Regions from separate parts of the Pseudomonas sp. GWSMS-1 genome, predicted to be linked through region 2. Evidence: predicted binding sites of a transcription regulator. Region 2 holds the regulator's gene; each other region holds the start of a gene.
The links. The regulator sigma-54, encoded in region 2, starts transcription at its own class of promoters, with help from an activator protein. The targets are predictions, from matches to a motif close to ANTGGCATNNANNTTGCTNT.

Region 1: a site for sigma-54 is predicted at 2,030-2,049, ahead of flgB (flagellar basal body rod protein FlgB). Genes of this name have one in related genera too.
Region 3: a site for sigma-54 is predicted at 2,214-2,233, ahead of ACEPAJ_RS18395 (pilin). Genes of this name have one in related genera too.
Region 4: a site for sigma-54 is predicted at 2,774-2,793, ahead of glnA (type I glutamate--ammonia ligase). Genes of this name have one in related genera too.

What each region holds. Positions count from the first base shown of each region.
Region 1 covers NZ_JBMHHV010000005.1:2,430,417-2,434,781, forward strand. Annotated here, with positions in the region: gene flgE (flagellar hook protein FlgE) at 1-377, opposite strand, end outside; gene flgD (flagellar hook assembly protein FlgD) at 421-1,089, opposite strand; gene flgC (flagellar basal body rod protein FlgC) at 1,115-1,558, opposite strand; gene flgB (flagellar basal body rod protein FlgB) at 1,574-1,981, opposite strand; gene ACEPAJ_RS15035 (bacterioferritin-associated ferredoxin) at 2,441-2,659, shown strand; gene bfr (bacterioferritin) at 2,856-3,326, shown strand; gene grxD (Grx4 family monothiol glutaredoxin) at 3,390-3,716, opposite strand; partial or broken gene ACEPAJ_RS15050 (molybdopterin oxidoreductase family protein) at 3,834-4,365, opposite strand, start outside.
Region 2 covers NZ_JBMHHV010000003.1:403,068-407,432, reverse strand. Annotated here, with positions in the region: gene lptC (LPS export ABC transporter periplasmic protein LptC) at 1-332, shown strand, start outside; gene lptA (lipopolysaccharide transport periplasmic protein LptA) at 319-861, shown strand; gene lptB (LPS export ABC transporter ATP-binding protein) at 864-1,589, shown strand; gene ACEPAJ_RS02805 (RNA polymerase factor sigma-54) at 1,727-3,241, shown strand; gene hpf (ribosome hibernation-promoting factor, HPF/YfiA family) at 3,435-3,743, shown strand; gene ptsN (PTS IIA-like nitrogen regulatory protein PtsN) at 3,759-4,232, shown strand; gene rapZ (RNase adapter RapZ) at 4,235-4,365, shown strand, end outside.
Region 3 covers NZ_JBMHHV010000005.1:3,126,270-3,130,634, forward strand. Annotated here, with positions in the region: gene ACEPAJ_RS18390 (sulfatase-like hydrolase/transferase) at 296-1,666, opposite strand; gene ACEPAJ_RS18395 (pilin) at 1,713-2,168, opposite strand; gene pilB (type IV-A pilus assembly ATPase PilB) at 2,390-4,093, shown strand; gene ACEPAJ_RS18405 (type II secretion system F family protein) at 4,097-4,365, shown strand, end outside.
Region 4 covers NZ_JBMHHV010000005.1:387,281-391,645, forward strand. Annotated here, with positions in the region: gene ACEPAJ_RS05165 (DUF4124 domain-containing protein) at 1-517, opposite strand, end outside; partial or broken gene ACEPAJ_RS05170 (DUF4124 domain-containing protein) at 521-1,083, opposite strand; gene glnA (type I glutamate--ammonia ligase) at 1,269-2,678, opposite strand; gene thiI (tRNA uracil 4-sulfurtransferase ThiI) at 3,008-4,365, shown strand, end outside.

The DNA.
Region 1 (4,365 bases), on a different contig from region 2:
GCATAGCCTTGCAGCTTATAGCCGAAATTATTGACCATAAAGCCGTCGCGATCCGTCCCAAAGTAACCGGCACGGGTGTAGTTGATTTCGCCGTTATTGCTGGTCTGGAAAAAACCAGCGCCATTGATTGCTAGGTCCAAGGCATTTTGCGTGGTGTTGATATTGCCTTGGTTAAACAGCTGAGACACGCTGGCCAGCAGCACACCACTGCCCTGCGGGTTGGCACCGGAGCCCAGCACAGACGCCGCATACACATCGGCAAATTCGGCACGCGACTGTTTAAACCCAGCAGTACCGGCGTTGGCGATATTATTACCGGTTACGTTGAGGTCACTGGTCGCGGCGCGCAAACCACTAAGACCGATATTGAAACCCATGGAAAACTCCTCTGCCGGACAGCCGGCGGCTTAAACCTGTTAGTTACTGACCGATAACCTGTACTTGCGACATAGGCACACTGCCAAGCCCCGCCAGATTCAACATCAACTCGCTGCCACCCAGCGTCACGCTGTCAACGTTGGCCGGTAGCATGGTGTATAGGCCTTTAGCCCCATCGGCATAAGTAGCCTGCGCCTCAAACTTGTAGGTACCCGGCGGCAAAAGGTTGCCGCTGCTGTCTTTGCCATCCCAGATAAAGCTGACATTGCCGGCCGCCTGCTCACCGAGGTTGACCCGCCCCACAGCAGCACCGGCCTTGTCATAGATATTGACGTAGACGTTACTGCTGCTGGCTGGCAGAACGAGGCTCGCCTTAAAGCTCTCACTGGTATCAACCACCGCCTTATCCGTAGGCACGATGACCTTACGTCCGACCAACGAAGAAGCCTGCAGCGCCTGGGATGACTGGTAACCGCTCAGCAAAGAGCCCATGCTGGTATTGAGCTTCTCAATCCCCTCAACCTGGCTGAACTGCGCCAACTGGGCGATAAACTCGCCATTGCCTTGCGGCTCCAGCGGATTTTGGTTATTCAACTGAGCCACCAGCAAGTTGAGAAACTCGTTTTTCCCGAGCTCTTTATTCTGGCTGCTGCCTTGCTTGATCTGGTATTGGTCCAGCGCCGAACCACTGACATCGCCAACAACACTCATCACTCTGCACTCCTTATTCGTTGGCTTACTGACCCAGGGTCAATACGCGCTGCATCATCTGCTTGGCGGTGTTCATCATTTCAGTGTTGGTCTGGAAGGCCCGGCTGGCGGAAATCATGTCGGCCATCTCTTCCACCACGTTGACGTTGGGGTAGTAAACGTAGCCACCCTCATCGGCCGCCGGATGGTTCGGCTCATAGCGCGGCATCAGGCTGCTCTGGTCCTCGACCACGCCCAATACCTGTACGCCCGCACCGGCATTGTCCTGATCGGCAAACAACGAACCCCGATCACCGCCTTGCGCTGACTGGTACACGGTGGCGAATACTGGATGCCGCGCGCGATATGTCTGATCAATACTTGATGAGACCGTTTCTGCGTTGGCAATGTTGCTGGAAATGGTATTCAGGCGAGTACTCTGGGCACTCATACCCATTCCGGCGATGTTGAAAACACTGGAAAGTGACATAGCTTCAGGCTCCTATTAATCGCCGCGCAGGGCACTGACGAGCCCTTTGAATTTGCTGTTGAGCAGGGTGAAACTGGCTTGGAACTGCACAGAGTTCTCTGCGTAGTTGGATTGCTCGATCTGCAGGTCTACGGTGTTCTGATCAATCGAGGGATGCATCGAGTTGCGGTATTCCAGACTGGCATCGCCGCCCATCACACCATCGGCAGGAATATGCTGGCTGTTAGTACGATTCAGACTGACCGGGCCGCGCTGGTTCTGGGCACTTTGCTCCGCCAATACGTTGGCGAATTGCAGATCACGCGCCTTGTAGTTAGGCGTATCAGCGTTGGCGATGTTATTGGCCAACACCTCGGCACGCTGAGTGCGAAAGCCGAGTGCCTTTTCATGTATGCCGAGTGCCCGATCGAAACTGATGCTCATGGTCAGAAACCTTTGCCAATTGGCGTTGTTGTTTTCCGTGCATGACCATAAGCAAAGGCTGTGCCATTTTATTTTTTACTTACTTATCAATAATTTAACCAATAAATAGGGTGTTATAGGCGGCAAAGCGGCAAAGGCTTTCCGCCCATGGGCATGCCAGCGGCAATCACGCCCAGCCCTTTGCCGCCCACCCGGCAATAAATACGACCGGGGCAGAAGCCAGCCAGGGGCATCCATGATCGACAAACCTCGACGGCGATTTTTCACCCACACCGATGCCACGTCGCGGCTACAGATAGGCGCCGAATCCTCAGCCGAATTAGGCCCGCACAGAGAGAGAAGCGAAGCGGGCCTGCCGGCGGCCACCGCTCGTCAGTCAACCATACACATTTTTGACAAGCATTCTCATTATCATTACTATCCTTCACACGAACCACTGCCCCACCACGAGCCTTAACTATGTACGTCTGTCTCTGCGAAGGTGTAACTGACGGTCAGATCCGCGAAGCCATCTATGAGGGCTGCTGCAGTTACCGTGATGTCCGTGCGGCACTCGGCGTTGCCAGCCAGTGTGGCAAGTGCGCCTGCCTGGCCAAGCAAGTGGTACGCGAAACGTTAAGCGACGTGCAAAGCAGCCAGGCGGTCATGGCCTACCCGGCCAGCTTTACTGCCGCCTGATTGACTGCGCGATCAAGAACCGGGCCTTGCGTCCGGTTTTTTTATGGCTGTAATTCAATGCCTTAGCAGCAAAATGCAGAACTTAAGCATTCTTACTCAGATTGGATTTAACTTTGAATTCAGGCACTTAGGTTTGACAGCCAAAAACCCGCAGCCCAGAATCAAGCGCTAACTCCCCTGCAAGGCAGACGCAGACATGAAAGGCGACAAGAAAGTCATTCAGCATCTGAACAAGATCCTCGGCAACGAGCTGGTCGCGATCAATCAGTACTTCTTGCATGCACGCATGTATGAAGACTGGGGCCTGAAGAAACTCGGTGAGCATGAGTACCACGAGTCTATCGACGAGATGAAGCATGCGGACAAGCTGATCAAACGCATCCTCTTCCTCGAAGGCCTGCCTAACCTGCAAGACCTCGGCAAAATCCTGATCGGCGAGAACACTCAGGAAATGCTCGAGTGTGACCTTAAGATCGAACACAAGGCACACATTGACCTGAAAGCGGCGATTGCCTACTGCGAAAGCATCGGTGATTACGCCAGCCGCGAACTACTGGAAGACATCCTCTGCTCCGAAGAAGAGCACATTGATTGGCTAGAAACTCAACTCAGCCTGATCCAGTCGGTAGGCTTGCAGAACTACCTGCAGTCGCAAATGGACGAATAAACATCCGCGCAATAAACAACAAACCCCGCCAAGTGCGGGGTTTGTTGTTTGTGCAGCACCGGCTTACGCGTCGGCTTTTTGCACAGCGTCTTTGATCAGGGTCTGCAGCTCACCCTTGTCGAACATTTCCGCCATGATGTCGCTACCGCCGACCAGCTCACCGCCAACCCACAGTTGCGGGAAGGTTGGCCAGTTGGCGTATTTCGGCAGGTTGGCGCGGATTTCCGGGTTTTGCAGGATGTCGACGTAGGCGAATTTCTCACCACACGCCATTACAGCCTGTGCAGCCTTGGAGGAAAAGCCGCACTGCGGAGCGTTCGGCGAGCCTTTCATGTACAGCAGAACGGTGTTGGCGGCGATCTGCTCTTTGATGGTTTCGATGATATCCATTGGGCACCTCAGGACTTAACTTTCCGACTCTCGGGTCGGCGCGGTGGCGCATTGTAGCGAAAAGCCGAGCGCAATGCTCGGCCTTCCCTGTCACGCCCATAGGTCAAACAAGGCTCGCTAGGCCGCCTCCACCTGCACCGGCACACCGTTGAGCGCGGCATTACCGGACAGGCTGTCGAGCTGCCGCTCATCGGTCAGGTCGTTGGCGCTGGCGCCCGGTTGCGCGCTGGCAATTGCCATCTGCACGCCAGGCCGCGCATGGCCCCAACCATGTGGCAGGCTGACCACGCCGGCCATCATTTCGTCGCTGGCAGCGACTTCAACCTCTATCTCACCAACCCGCGAGCGCACCCGCACCCGCTGGCCATCGCTCAGCCCACGCTGTTGCAGGTCGGCCGGGTGCATCAACAGTTGATGGCGCGGCTTACCTTTCACCAACCGGTGGTAGTTATGCATCCAGGAGTTATTGCTGCGCACATGACGACGACCAATCAACAGCAACTCATCAGCCTTGGCCACCGGCTGCGCGGCAAAACGTTGCAGGTCGGCCATGATCACCGCCGGCGCGGCCTGCACCTGCTGATTGACGGTTTTCAGCCGTGCGCCCAGGTTTGGCTTGAGTGCACCCAGGTCGAGGCCATGCGGGTGC
Region 2 (4,365 bases):
CCCTGATGACCAGCCCGAACATGAATCTATTCCGCGGCACAGAGCTGCCCTGGAAAATCCGCAGTGAGCGCGGCGAAGTCTCCCCTGGCGGCACGGAAGTCGAATTGATCGAGCGCGTGCGCGTCGATCGCACTGATGCCAAAGGCCGCCCAACCGTTCTCACCACCAGCCGCCTGACCGTCTTCCCCGAGAAGGAATATGCGCAGACCCAGCAAGCCGTTAGAATCGTCGCGGCCAATGGGGTGACCACGGCACAAGGAATGAAAGCGTACATGAATGACGGCAGGATGCTCCTGCTGTCCAACGTAAGAGGTCAGCATGAGGCTCGTTAACACCCTCCCCCTACTACTCAGCCTCAGCGCCGCACTCGGAAGTGTCAGCGCCTGGGCACTGCCATCCGACCGCGAACAGCCAATCCGTATCCAGGCTGACAGCGCGGAGCTCGATGACAAACAAGGCGTAGCGGTCTACCGCGGCGACGTTGTGATTACTCAAGGCACACTCAAAATCACAGGCAACACCGTGACCATCACCCAGAATGCCCAGGGCGATGTCGAAGTGTTTACCTCTGTCGGCAAGCCGGCCTACTACGAACAACTGCCATCTGCCGACAAGCAGGTCGTCAAAGCCTACGGCCTGACCATCCAATACTTCATGGCCAATGATCGCGTTGTATTGATCGACCAAGCCAAGGTGATTCAAGAAGGCAACACCTTCGAAGGCGAGAAAATCGTCTATGACACCCAGCGCCAGATCGTCAACGCCGGCCGCGCCACAGGCACCAACGTCACAGCGCCACGTCCGCGCATCGACATGGTGATCCAGCCGAAGAACAAACCAGCCGACCAGCAGGCGCAGTAATAATGGCCACATTGAAAGCCCAACACTTGGCCAAAAGCTACAAAGGCCGCCAGGTCGTGCGCGACGTCAGCCTGAGCATCGACAGCGGGCAGATCGTCGGACTGCTCGGCCCCAACGGTGCCGGCAAGACCACCTGTTTCTACATGATCGTTGGCTTGGTGCAGGCTGATCAGGGCCGCGTGATGATCGACGACCTCGACGTCAGCCATCAGCCCATGCATGGCCGCGCTCGTGCGGGCATCGGTTACCTGCCACAGGAAGCCTCGATATTCCGCAAGCTCAGCGTGGCCGACAACATCATGGCCATCCTGGAAACCCGCAATGACCTCGACGGCGCCGCACGCCGCAAGGAACTTGAAGGCCTGCTGCAGGAGTTTCATATCAGCCATATCCGCGACAACCTCGGCATGAGTTTGTCTGGTGGTGAGCGCCGCCGCGTGGAAATTGCCCGCGCTCTGGCGACCAACCCCAAGTTCATCCTGCTCGACGAACCCTTCGCCGGTGTTGACCCGATTTCTGTGGGCGACATCAAGCAGATCATCCATCACCTCAAGGCCAAGGGCATCGGTATATTGATCACCGACCACAATGTTCGCGAGACCTTGGATATTTGCGAAACGGCTTACATTGTTAGTGATGGCCAACTGATCGCCGAAGGTGATGCCGAGACCATTCTGGCCAACCAGACAGTAAAAGAAGTTTACCTGGGGCATGAGTTCCGGCTGTAACCACGGCTTTTCTCAAGCCTGTTGCAGCCAAGGCTAGGCAAAAGCTTTAGAGTCAGGCATATAATTTGCTTCCTGGTGGCGTTTTTAAAAACGCCCTGTAGTGGATTGCGCACAGACGCCGGTAAATAAGGTCTGCAATGAAACCATCGCTCGTCCTGAGAATGGGCCAGCAGCTGACGATGACACCGCAGCTGCAACAGGCCATCCGTCTGCTCCAACTGTCGACCCTGGATCTGCAACAAGAGATCCAGGAAGCCTTGGAGTCCAACCCGATGCTCGAACGCCAAGAAGAAGGCGATGACTTCGACAACTCGGACCCCATGGCCGATGGCGCAGAAAGCGCCAATACCAGTGAGCAGGCTGAAGCCCCCCTTCAAGAAACCAGCTACCAGGAAACCACTCAGACTGTGGACAACCTGGAAGAAGGCGACTGGGGTGAGCGCATCCCCAACGAGCTGCCCGTTGACACCGCCTGGGAAGATATTTACCAAACCAGTGCTAGCAGCCTTCCCAACAACAGCAACGATGATGACGAGTGGGATTTCACCACCCGCACCTCCAGCGGTGAGAGCCTGCAAAGCCACCTGCTCTGGCAGCTCAATCTGGCGCCGATGTCGGACAAGGACCGTCTGATTGCTGTAACCCTGATCGACTGCATCAACGACCAAGGCTACCTGGAAGAAACTCTGGAAGAAGTGGTCGACGCATTCGATCCCGAGCTGGACATCGAACTCGATGAAGTCGAAGCCGTGCTGCACCGCATTCAGCAATTCGAGCCCACCGGCATTGCCGCGCGCAACCTGGGCGAATGCCTGCTCCTGCAACTGCGCCAGCTCCCCGCAAAAACACTGTGGCTGAGCGAAGCCCTGCGCCTGACCAGCGATTACCTCGACCTGCTTGGTAGCCGCGACTATAGCCAGCTGATGCGCCGCATGAAGCTCAAGGAAGATGAGCTGCGCCAGGTCATCGATCTGATCCAGACCCTCAACCCGCGCCCCGGCTCGCAGATAGAGTCCAGCGAGCCGGAATACGTGGTGCCCGACGTGATCGTGCGTAAACACAACGAGCGCTGGCTGGTGGAGCTGAACCAAGAAGCTATGCCGCGCCTACGGGTTAACGCGCAATACGCCGGCTTTGTGAAGCGCGCCGACTCCAGCGCCGACAACACCTTTATGCGCAACCAACTGCAAGAAGCGCGCTGGTTTATCAAAAGCCTGCAAAGCCGCAACGAAACCCTAATGAAAGTCGCCACGCAGATCGTCGAACACCAGCGCGGCTTCCTCGACTACGGCGACGAGGCAATGAAGCCTCTAGTGCTGCACGACATTGCCGAAGCCGTAGGGATGCACGAGTCGACTATTTCACGGGTAACAACGCAGAAGTTCATGCACACCCCGCGCGGCATTTACGAGCTGAAGTACTTCTTTTCCAGCCATGTCAGCACCTCTGAAGGGGGCGAATGTTCGTCGACAGCGATCCGCGCCATCATCAAAAAACTGGTCGCGGCGGAAAATGCGAAAAAGCCGTTGAGTGACAGCAAGATCGCTGGTCTACTGGAGGCACAAGGCATTCAAGTCGCTCGCCGTACGGTCGCAAAATACCGTGAGTCCCTCGGAATAGCGCCCTCCAGCGAGCGCAAACGATTGATCTAAGGCGGCACTAAGAAGGAAGATCCGTCACACTGCACAGAACCTTTCAGGCAAGGCTTTTTCGCTACGCGGCCATACAGCTACACAGCCAGTAGAGCTAATGCCGAATCCGTTCTGCCAGAGTCTTCCACGCCACAGTGTTCCGGCGGCAGGCCTCTTGCCTGCCTCTTACACACGGTAACAAGGAGAAAGCGGTATGCAAGTCAACATCAGTGGACACCAGCTGGATGTGACCGACGCCCTGCGCGACTATATCGGCGAAAAACTCGGCCGATTAGAACGCCACTTCGACAAGATCACCAATGTACAAGTCATCATGGAGGTCGAGAAACTCAAGCAGAAAATCGAAGCGACCCTGCATATTGCAGGCGGTGAAGTCGTCGCAAATGCCGAGCATGACGATATGTACGCCGCCATCGATTTACTGACCGACAAACTCGATCGACAACTCATCAAACACAAGGAAAAACAGCTCGATCGTCAACAAGGCGCTATGGCCCGCTGACGTCGTCTATCTCCTATGATCCGACTTGAAACTATCCTGACCCCCGGCCGTTCCCTAGTGAACGTGCCGGGCGGCAGCAAAAAACGTGTTCTCGAACAGATTGCCAACCTGGTAGCACGCGAGCTGCCTGACCTGGATGGCCAAGACATCTTCGAAAGCCTGATTGCCCGTGAAAAACTGGGTTCAACCGGCTTCGGTAATGGCATTGCCATACCGCACTGTCGCCTGCCGGGTTGCACTGCACCGATCAGCGCCCTGCTGCGCCTGGACGCCGCGGTCGACTTCGACGCCATTGATGGCGCCCCCGTCGATCTGCTGTTTGTTCTGCTGGTGCCAGAGGCCGCCACTGACGCTCACCTGGAATTGCTTCGGCAGATCGCTAGCATGCTCGACCGCAGCGACGTGCGTGCCAGCCTGCGCCAAGCCGAAAGTAGCGAAGCCTTGTATCAAGTGGTGGTTGACGTACAAAGCCAACTCAATCGAGCCTAGACATGCGCCTGATCATCGTTAGCGGTCGTTCCGGCTCCGGGAAGAGCACGGCCCTCGATGTGCTCGAGGACAACGGTTTCTACTGCATTGACAACCTGCCCGCCGGGCTGCTGCCAGAACTGGCCGAGCGCGC
Region 3 (4,365 bases), on a different contig from region 2:
GTGGAAGCGCCTGCCACGATTCGACTGCGACCAGCGCAGCCACCACTTAGGATGGATTAGCTGCAGGTACAATCCGTAAATGGAGTCGTCCGTCAATGGCGATTCTAAAACTCACACAACAGCCAGAAACCAAACACCCCGCACGATGGCGGGATGTTGATATATCGGCAAATTCCACAGAGTCACGGTGGACAGCGAAAGCGCCTTCGCGTGATTCCGCACTACGCACCCAACACGACTAATAAATAGGCGTACCGTGGAAATATGCCTTGATAGGTAACCAAAGCACGCCAACCTACCTGACACTAAATCGAATATAAGAAACTTTCGAATCTAAAAAAACTGTGCCTTTCTCGCGCTGATCAAACATGGGGGGAGAATGATCACCAACAACAACAACATCTACCCCAGAACCTACGCCAGAAAGCACATCCGCCAAGCCTTTAAAAAACTGGGCTTGTAACTTTAGATTCCTACACGCCTCACCACCAGACAAAACACCATACTCAGCACAGTTAAAATAATCGCCGCGCAAGTCACGAACATCATAATATGAATGGGTATTCAGTGTTAGCCAATATATAAAATCCTTTCCATTCCGAGCCAATAAAGGCTTAAGCTGCTCCTCCATCAACTCGAGATCACACGCGCCAGGAAAAGAGTAACAGCGCTCCTTCCAAGATCTGCTTTCAAAAAAAACCCTTTCATCAAAACCAATCTTTGAATACCAGTGAACCCGGTCATACATTAGCCCAACCGCACCATGCATAGCATGCGTGACGTAACCCTGATACTTAAACATCCCAGGCAAACATGCATCAAAACCTTCTGACACACTTGATAAATTGAAGTGATTCGGCTGCAGGCGACACAACTCTCTCAACTCCCCAGCAACAGTCGCACCTACAAAATCTTTCGAACCATATTCCACCGCATCGATATTCTTAAGCTCACGCAGCGGTCGAATAAGCTGATCGACGATCTGAGGATTTAAAGTAGCGCCCCAAGACTCATTAACAATCAACAAAACCTTATTTTTAAAACCAGCCCCAGCTTCGAACCATGGCTCAGTAGCACCGCTGTAGGCAGCCTTACTGAAAGGCTCACCCTCCTCAAAGTACTTCTCAAGAAACGCACCTTGACGATATGTATAGAAATAAACCGCTTGACTTGATACAGCTCTCCCCTCTGGAACACGCCAAAATTTTCCACGATCAACGTCAGTCCCATAAACTGAAAACGCGTACAGCAGCAAAGAAAAATTCAATAACACAAGACAGCTCAATAACGACGAACGCCTCACCGAAAGCGAAAAGAGCCCAAAAGCGAATAGCGCCAATACCACCGACACACATAGCCAAGCCTGCCAAGCCAGAGCCGCAGCAGGAATAAAGCCTAAGAGATAAAAAACATCTTGCAACCTAACAAAAGGGAAAACCTGACATACCAAAAGCATCACATCAAAAAAAGCACAAACCAAAACAAGCGGGTAAAATAAAAATCGTAGCGGTGTAAAAAAAATAACAGCACAAACCAGATAGTCAAAGTTTACGTAGGGCCGCCCCAAACCAAAATAAAGGGAAAGTAATCCGAATAGAATATTTGGAAAAACGACCACTCCAAACACCCAAAAAATAGGAACTAATTTTTTCAATACGTCACCCACGTAAAGAAACGCCCCGCATTGCGGGGCGTCATTCAATCATGAACCATTAAGAACCGGTAGCGCACTTGCTGGCGTACTGCTGTGGAACAGAAGTTGTACAAGCCCAAAGCCCGGTAGCCTTGGTATAGGTATAGTCAACCGTATCGCTTACAAGATTGGCATTAACACCAGCAGTTTTGAATGTATATGTCAGCGCATAAGTAGCGTCAGTACCGTTGTAAGCTGGCGAGGTAATTGCGCCATATTCACCGGTCAATTGAAGACCAAGAACGTTAGAAGCAGCTGTAGCGTCACCTGTCGATGCGGTAAAAGACTGGCCCTGATCTATACGCTCCTGCACTGCAGTGCGAGCGCCACCGAGTAAAGCATGAGACTCGGAAAATTGCGACCGCGCGATGTAGTTCTGATACTGCGGAATGGCAATTGCAGCCAAAATACCAATGATCGCGACTACGATCATCAATTCAATCAGGGTAAAGCCTTTCTGCATTTGAGCTTTCATATAAGCATCTCCTTAGTGTGTATAGGTCGACGACCTAACCCTAACAGTGCACCTTGCATGCCAACTTCCAACATAGCGTTAATCTGGACCTCTAAATAAACACTCCAGACATTTGTCGCCGCACAGCCGGCACTAACTGCCATTTTTTGTCACCTGACCCCATTATATTTGGCAGTCCTTAGCATCTAGGCTATAAGGCATGCATTGTTATGGAGCCTATGATGAACGATAGCGTGCCCCTTACCGGCCTGGCCCGGCAGATGGTGTTGGCGGAACTGCTGGATGAAAAAGCCGCGCAACAAGCGCAAGCCCAAGCACAGCGTAACAAGCTGTCACTAGTCACCTACCTGGTGCAAAACAAACTGGTGAAAAGCCGGGTATTGGCCGAGCTGGCCAGCGATCAGTTTGGCGTGTCCTTTGTTGACCTGAATGCCATCGACAAAGAAAACCAGCCCAAAGACTTGGTGACCGAAAAGCTGGTGCGTCAGCACCGTGTGCTGCCACTGTGGCGCAGGGGCAACAAGCTGTTTGTCGCGGTCTCCGACCCCACCAACCATCAGGCCATTACTGACATTCAATTCAGCACCGGCATGAACACCGAGGCCATTCTGGTTGAGGATGACAAGCTCGGTGACGCTATCGATAAATTTTTCGACTCCGCCACCGGCGGTATGGATGAACTGGCCGACGTTGACCTCGATGGCCTGGATGTTGAAGCGATTAATGATGACGCGGAAGTAAAAGCTGACGGCAACTCCGCAGACGATGCGCCTGTGGTGCGTTTTGTAAATAAGATGCTGCTGGATGCGATTAAAAAAGGCTCCTCAGACCTGCACTTTGAGCCTTACGAGAAGACCTACCGGGTGCGCTTTCGCACTGACGGCATTCTGCATGAGATAGCCCGCCCACCGATCCAGCTATCGCCGCGCATCTCTGCGCGCTTAAAGGTAATGGCCGGCCTGGATATTTCAGAGCGACGCAAGCCGCAGGACGGCCGCATCAAGATGCGTATCTCGAAAACCAAGTCTATCGATTTCCGCGTCAGTACGTGTCCAACCCTATGGGGTGAGAAAATCGTGATGCGGATTCTTGACTCTGCCAGTGCGCAGATGGGCATCGACGCACTGGGCTATGAAGAATCGCAAAAAGAGCTGTATATGGCCGCCCTCAAACAACCGCAGGGCATGATTCTGGTCACAGGCCCAACCGGCTCCGGCAAAACCGTATCGCTGTACACCGGCTTGAATATTCTCAATACCGTCGACGTAAATATCTCCACGGCTGAAGACCCGGTGGAAATCAACCTAGAGGGCATTAACCAAGTCAACGTTAACCCCAAGCAGGGCATGGACTTTACCGCGGCACTGAAATCCTTTCTGCGTCAGGACCCGGACATCATCATGGTCGGTGAAATTCGTGACCTGGACACCGCCTCCATTGCTATTAAGGCCGCACAAACCGGGCACATGGTGATGTCGACCTTGCACACCAATAGCGCGGCCGAAACCCTGACGCGACTACGCAACATGGGCGTGCCGTCATTCAACATCGCCACCTCGGTGAACCTGATTATCGCCCAGCGCCTTGCACGCAAGCTGTGCAACAACTGCAAGAAAGAAATTCAGATCCCGCGCGAGGCCCTGCTGGAGGAAGGTTTCCCGGAAGACAAAATCGGCACCTTCAAGATTTATGAGCCGGTTGGCTGCGAAAATTGCAACGGCGGTTATAAAGGCCGTGTCGGGATTTATGAAGTGGTTAAAAACACGCCGGCGCTGCAGCGGATTATCATGGAGGAAGGCAACTCGATTGATATCTCCATCCAGATGCGCAAAGACGGCTTTAATGATCTGCGAACTTCAGCGCTGCTGAAGGCCATGCAGGGCGTGACCAGCCTCGCTGAAGTGAACCGCGTGACAAAGGACTAACCGATGGCCGTTAAAGCACTAAAAACCAGCACCTTCGCTTGGGAAGGCACCAACAAGCAGGGTGCCAAAATAAAAGGTGAAGCCAGCGGCCAGAACCCTGCATTGGTGAAGGCGCAGCTACGCAAGCAGGGCATCAACCCGACCAAGGTGCGCAAAAAATCCGCTTCGCTGTTCAGCGCGGGTAAGAAGATCAAGCCGATAGATATCGCCCTGTTTGCCCGGCAAATGGCCACGATGATGAAGGCCGGCGTACCGTTGCTGCAGTCTTTTGA
Region 4 (4,365 bases), on a different contig from region 2:
TACGCTTCTGCGCCAGGGAAATGCGCTGCATATGGAAGGGTTGAGTGGGCGTGCGCTCGATGATGCGACCTGCCTGGTCAATAACTTCCACCGCCAGTTGATGAGTGCCGCGGTCGATATTCTCCAGCGGGAACACTGGGCTGCTGCCCACTTCGCCCACGGGTTTGCCGTCCAGTAGCAGGCGATAGCTGTGCTGCGTAAACAGGCCGGGCTCGCTGTTGATGCTGACAATCAGGTTGCCGGCGCTGTCGCGGATGGTGGCGTCGGGCTGCGGTACCAGAATACGCAGCAGGCTGTAACGCTGCGCCGGTTCTGGTGGGGTGCTTACAACCTGGGTGGCGGTGGGTGTCTGGATCGCCGGCATTGAGTTGCTCGGCGCCAGCTCGACGCGCTCGGCATTGCCCGACTTGGGTTTGTCAGTGAAAACGCGATTCCCTTCGGCGTCTACATAGGTATAGACCTGCGCCAGGGAGGGCAGGGCCAGCAGCATCAGGCCGCAGAACAACAGGTTGCGCATAGGTTAGGGCGCCGGTTTGGGTTTTGGCGTAGGTGCTGGCGGTCGCAGGGCCGGGCTGCTGGTGTTGACCCGTTGCACGGTAAAGGTGGTGGTGGCGCTTTGCTGGATCGACTGCTCGCCGCTTAGCACTTCCACGGCCAGGCTGTGCTCGCCGCGGTCGGCATTACTGACTTGCAGGCGCGGCACGTTGCTCGGCTGGCCATAGGGCTTGCCATCGAGCAGCAGGCGCAGACGGTGATTATTGGCCAGGCGCGGCTCTATCGTCACCCGACGCTGAAGGTGCCATTGTTGGCGCGCATGGCCTCATCCGTGGGTAGGCCCGTCAGCTGCAAGGTGCTGTAAGGCGCCGCCTTTTCAAGGGTGTTGTCGGTTGGCGGTGCAGCTGGAGCGCTGGGCACTGGCATCGATACGCTATTGGTGGCGGGTAGCGCGATACTTTCTGTCGCTTGGCCTTCTGGCGGCTGGTCGGTGAATACCGTGTTGCCATTGGCGTCGGTGTATTTGTAGATCTGTGCACTGGCCGGCAATGCCAGGCTCAGCAGTAGGCAGATGAGTAGAGGGCGCATGCCGGACTCTCCCAGTTAATGTGCCCTAAGCGTTGCACTGCTTAGGCGCCCTGGCAAGCGCGCAGATGGTGTGGCGTATACCGGCGCAGAAAACATCGGGCTTAAAGGCGCTGGGTGCTTGGCAGTGGGCAGAATACAGATGCAAAAAGGCCACCCGAAGGTGGCCTCTTGTGTTGCGTGCGGTGTTAGACGCTGTAGTACAGGTCATATTCCAGCGGGTGTACGAAGGTGCGAACCTTAACTTCTTCTTCCGATTTCAGCTCGGTGAAGGATTCCAAGAAGTCCTTGGTGAAGACGTTTCCCTTGAGCAGGAAGTCGTGGTCGGCTTCCAGTGCTTCCAGTGCTTCTTTCAGGCTGCCGCACACTTGCGGAATCAGCTTGGACTCTTCCGGTGGCAGGTCGTAGAGGTTCTTGTCGGCAGCATCGCCAGGGTGAATCTTATTCTGGATACCGTCGATACCTGCCATCAGCAGAGCAGCGAATGCCAGATACGGGTTGGCTGCCGGGTCTGGGAAGCGTGCTTCGATACGACGGCCGCGCGGGCTGGCGACGTAAGGAATACGGATCGATGCCGAGCGATTGCGTGCCGAGTAAGCCAGCATCACTGGCGCTTCGAAGCCTGGCACCAGGCGCTTGTAGGAGTTGGTGGACGGGTTGGTCAGCGCGTTCAGCGCCTTGCCATGCTTGATGATGCCGCCAACGAAGTACAGGGCAGTGTCGGACAGGCCCGCATAGCCTTCACCGGCGAAGGTGTTCTTGCCATCTTTGGCGATGGACATGTGTACGTGCATGCCTGAACCGTTGTCGCCATACAGCGGCTTCGGCATAAAGGTGGCAGTGCGGCCGTAAGCTTCGGCGACGTTGTGTACGCAGTACTTGAGGGTCTGCACTTCGTCAGCTTTGGCAACCAAAGTGTTGAATTTCACCCCGATTTCGTTCTGGCCAGGGGCTACTTCATGGTGGTGCACTTCAACGATCTGGCCCATTTCTTCCAGAGCGTTGCACATGGCGGTACGGATTTCGTGATCCGAGTCGGCTGGTGGAGTCGGCAGGTAGCCGCCTTTCACGCCGATGCGGTGGCCATTGTTGCCCTGGCGGCCTTCGGTATCAGCGTCGCTGTTCCACGAGGCCTGTTCGGAGAAAATCTTGAACATCGAGCCAGACATGTCCGACTTGAACTTAACGGAGTCGAAGATGAAGAACTCAGGCTCTGGACCAACAAATACGGTGTCGCCGATGCCGGTGGTCTTCAGGAACTCTTCGGCACGCTTGGCAATGGCGCGTGGGTCGCGCTCGTAGCCCTGCATGGTAGACGGCTCAATCACATCGCACACCAGAATCAGAGTGGGCTCTTCGGTGAATGGGTCCAGTACCGCAGAGCTGTCATCCGGCAGCAGAATCATGTCGGAGGCTTCGATGCCTTTCCAGCCTTCGATGGAGGAGCCGTCGAACATCTTGCCGACTTCGAAGAAGTCTTCGTCCAGTGCGTCGCGTGCTGGCATGCTGATGTGGTGCTGCTTGCCGCGAATGTCAGTGAAGCGCAGGTCAACCCACTTCACGTCGTGTTCTTTAATAAGTTGAATCGACTTCGACATGCTGTCCTCCAGGTGGCTAAGGCTCGAATGCTGAGCCCCTCAATAATATGGTACGGCGCGCCGGCATAGTCCGTCGGCGTACCTTGCCTCACAAGGGAGCAAATTGCATGCCAGTGCACGGAATTGGGTGGGCGCCCTGAAAGTCAGGGCTCGCGGCGGTTGCTAGGTGCTGTTTAGGTAATATGCGCACCTTTATGGTTCGCTGTATTTGCGTAATGCACACAAATAGTGCGCTGATGGGTGGTGTGAGGATTTTTGATCAAAGCGTGAGCAATTTCCGCTATAATCCGCGCCCCTGTTTTTTCGCGGCCTCGGCACTCATAGTTTTCATGAAACTGATCGTTAAAGTCTTCCCAGAAATCACCATTAAAAGTCGGCCAGTGCGTAAGCACTTTATCCGGCAGCTGGCGAAGAACATTCGTTCGGTTTTGCGTGAGTTCGATCCACAGCTGCAGGTCAGCGGTGTATGGGACAACCTGGAAGTCGAAACCCTGATCAGTGAGCCGAAGACCCTGCAGGCGATGATCGAGCGCCTGAGTTGCACGCCGGGCATCACGCATTTTTTGCAGGTCGACGAATACCCACTGGGTGACCTCGATGACGTGCTGGCAAAGTGCAAACAGCACTTCGCCGATCAATTGCCTGGAAAAATCTTCGCCGTACGCTGCAAGCGCGCCGGCAAACATGCGTTCAGCTCCATGGATATCGAGCGCTATGTCGGCAGCCAACTGCGTCAGCAGTGCGGCGCGGCCGGTATTTCGCTGAAAGACCCTGACGTTGTGGTGCGCATGGAGATCCGCGACCAGCGCCTGTTCGTGATTCATCACCAGCACCAAGGGTTGGGCGGTTATCCACTGGGCTCGTTGGAACAGAGCCTGGTGTTGATGAGCGGTGGTTTCGACTCCACCGTTGCCGCCTACCAGATGATGCGCCGCGGTCTGGTCACGCATTTCTGCTTCTTCAACCTCGGCGGCCGTGCTCACGAGCTGGGTGTGATGGAAGTGGCGCACTACCTCTGGCAAAAATACGGCAGCTCGCAGCGCGTGCTGTTTATCAGCGTGCCGTTCGAGGAAGTGCTCGGCGAGATTCTCGGCAAGGTCGATAACAGCCACATGGGCGTGATCCTCAAGCGCATGATGCTGCGCGCTGCTACACGCATGGCTGAGCGCCTGCAGATTGAGGCGCTGGTGACCGGTGAGGCGATCTCCCAGGTCTCCAGCCAGACCTTGACCAACCTTGCGGTAATCGACTCGGCCACCGATATGCTGGTGCTGCGTCCGCTGCTGGCCAGCCATAAACAAGACATCATCGACACCGCCACGCAGATCGGCACCGCCGAGTTTGCCAAGCACATGCCGGAATACTGCGGGGTGATTTCGGTCAACCCGACCACCCGGGCGAAGAAGCCGCGTGTCGAGCATGAAGAAGGCCAGTTCGACATGGCGGTCCTCGACCGCGCTCTGGAGCGCGCGACCTTGCTGCCGATCGACAAAGTGATCGACGAGCTGGGCAAGGACGTTAAGGTTGAGGAGGTCAGCGAAGCGCTGGCCGGCCAGGTCATCATCGATATCCGTCATCCGGATAACACCGAAGAGCAGCCACTCGAACTGCCGGGTATAGAGGTGCAAGCGCTGCCCTTCTATGCGTTGAACAGCCGCTTTAAAGAGCTGGATGACGCGCGGCAATA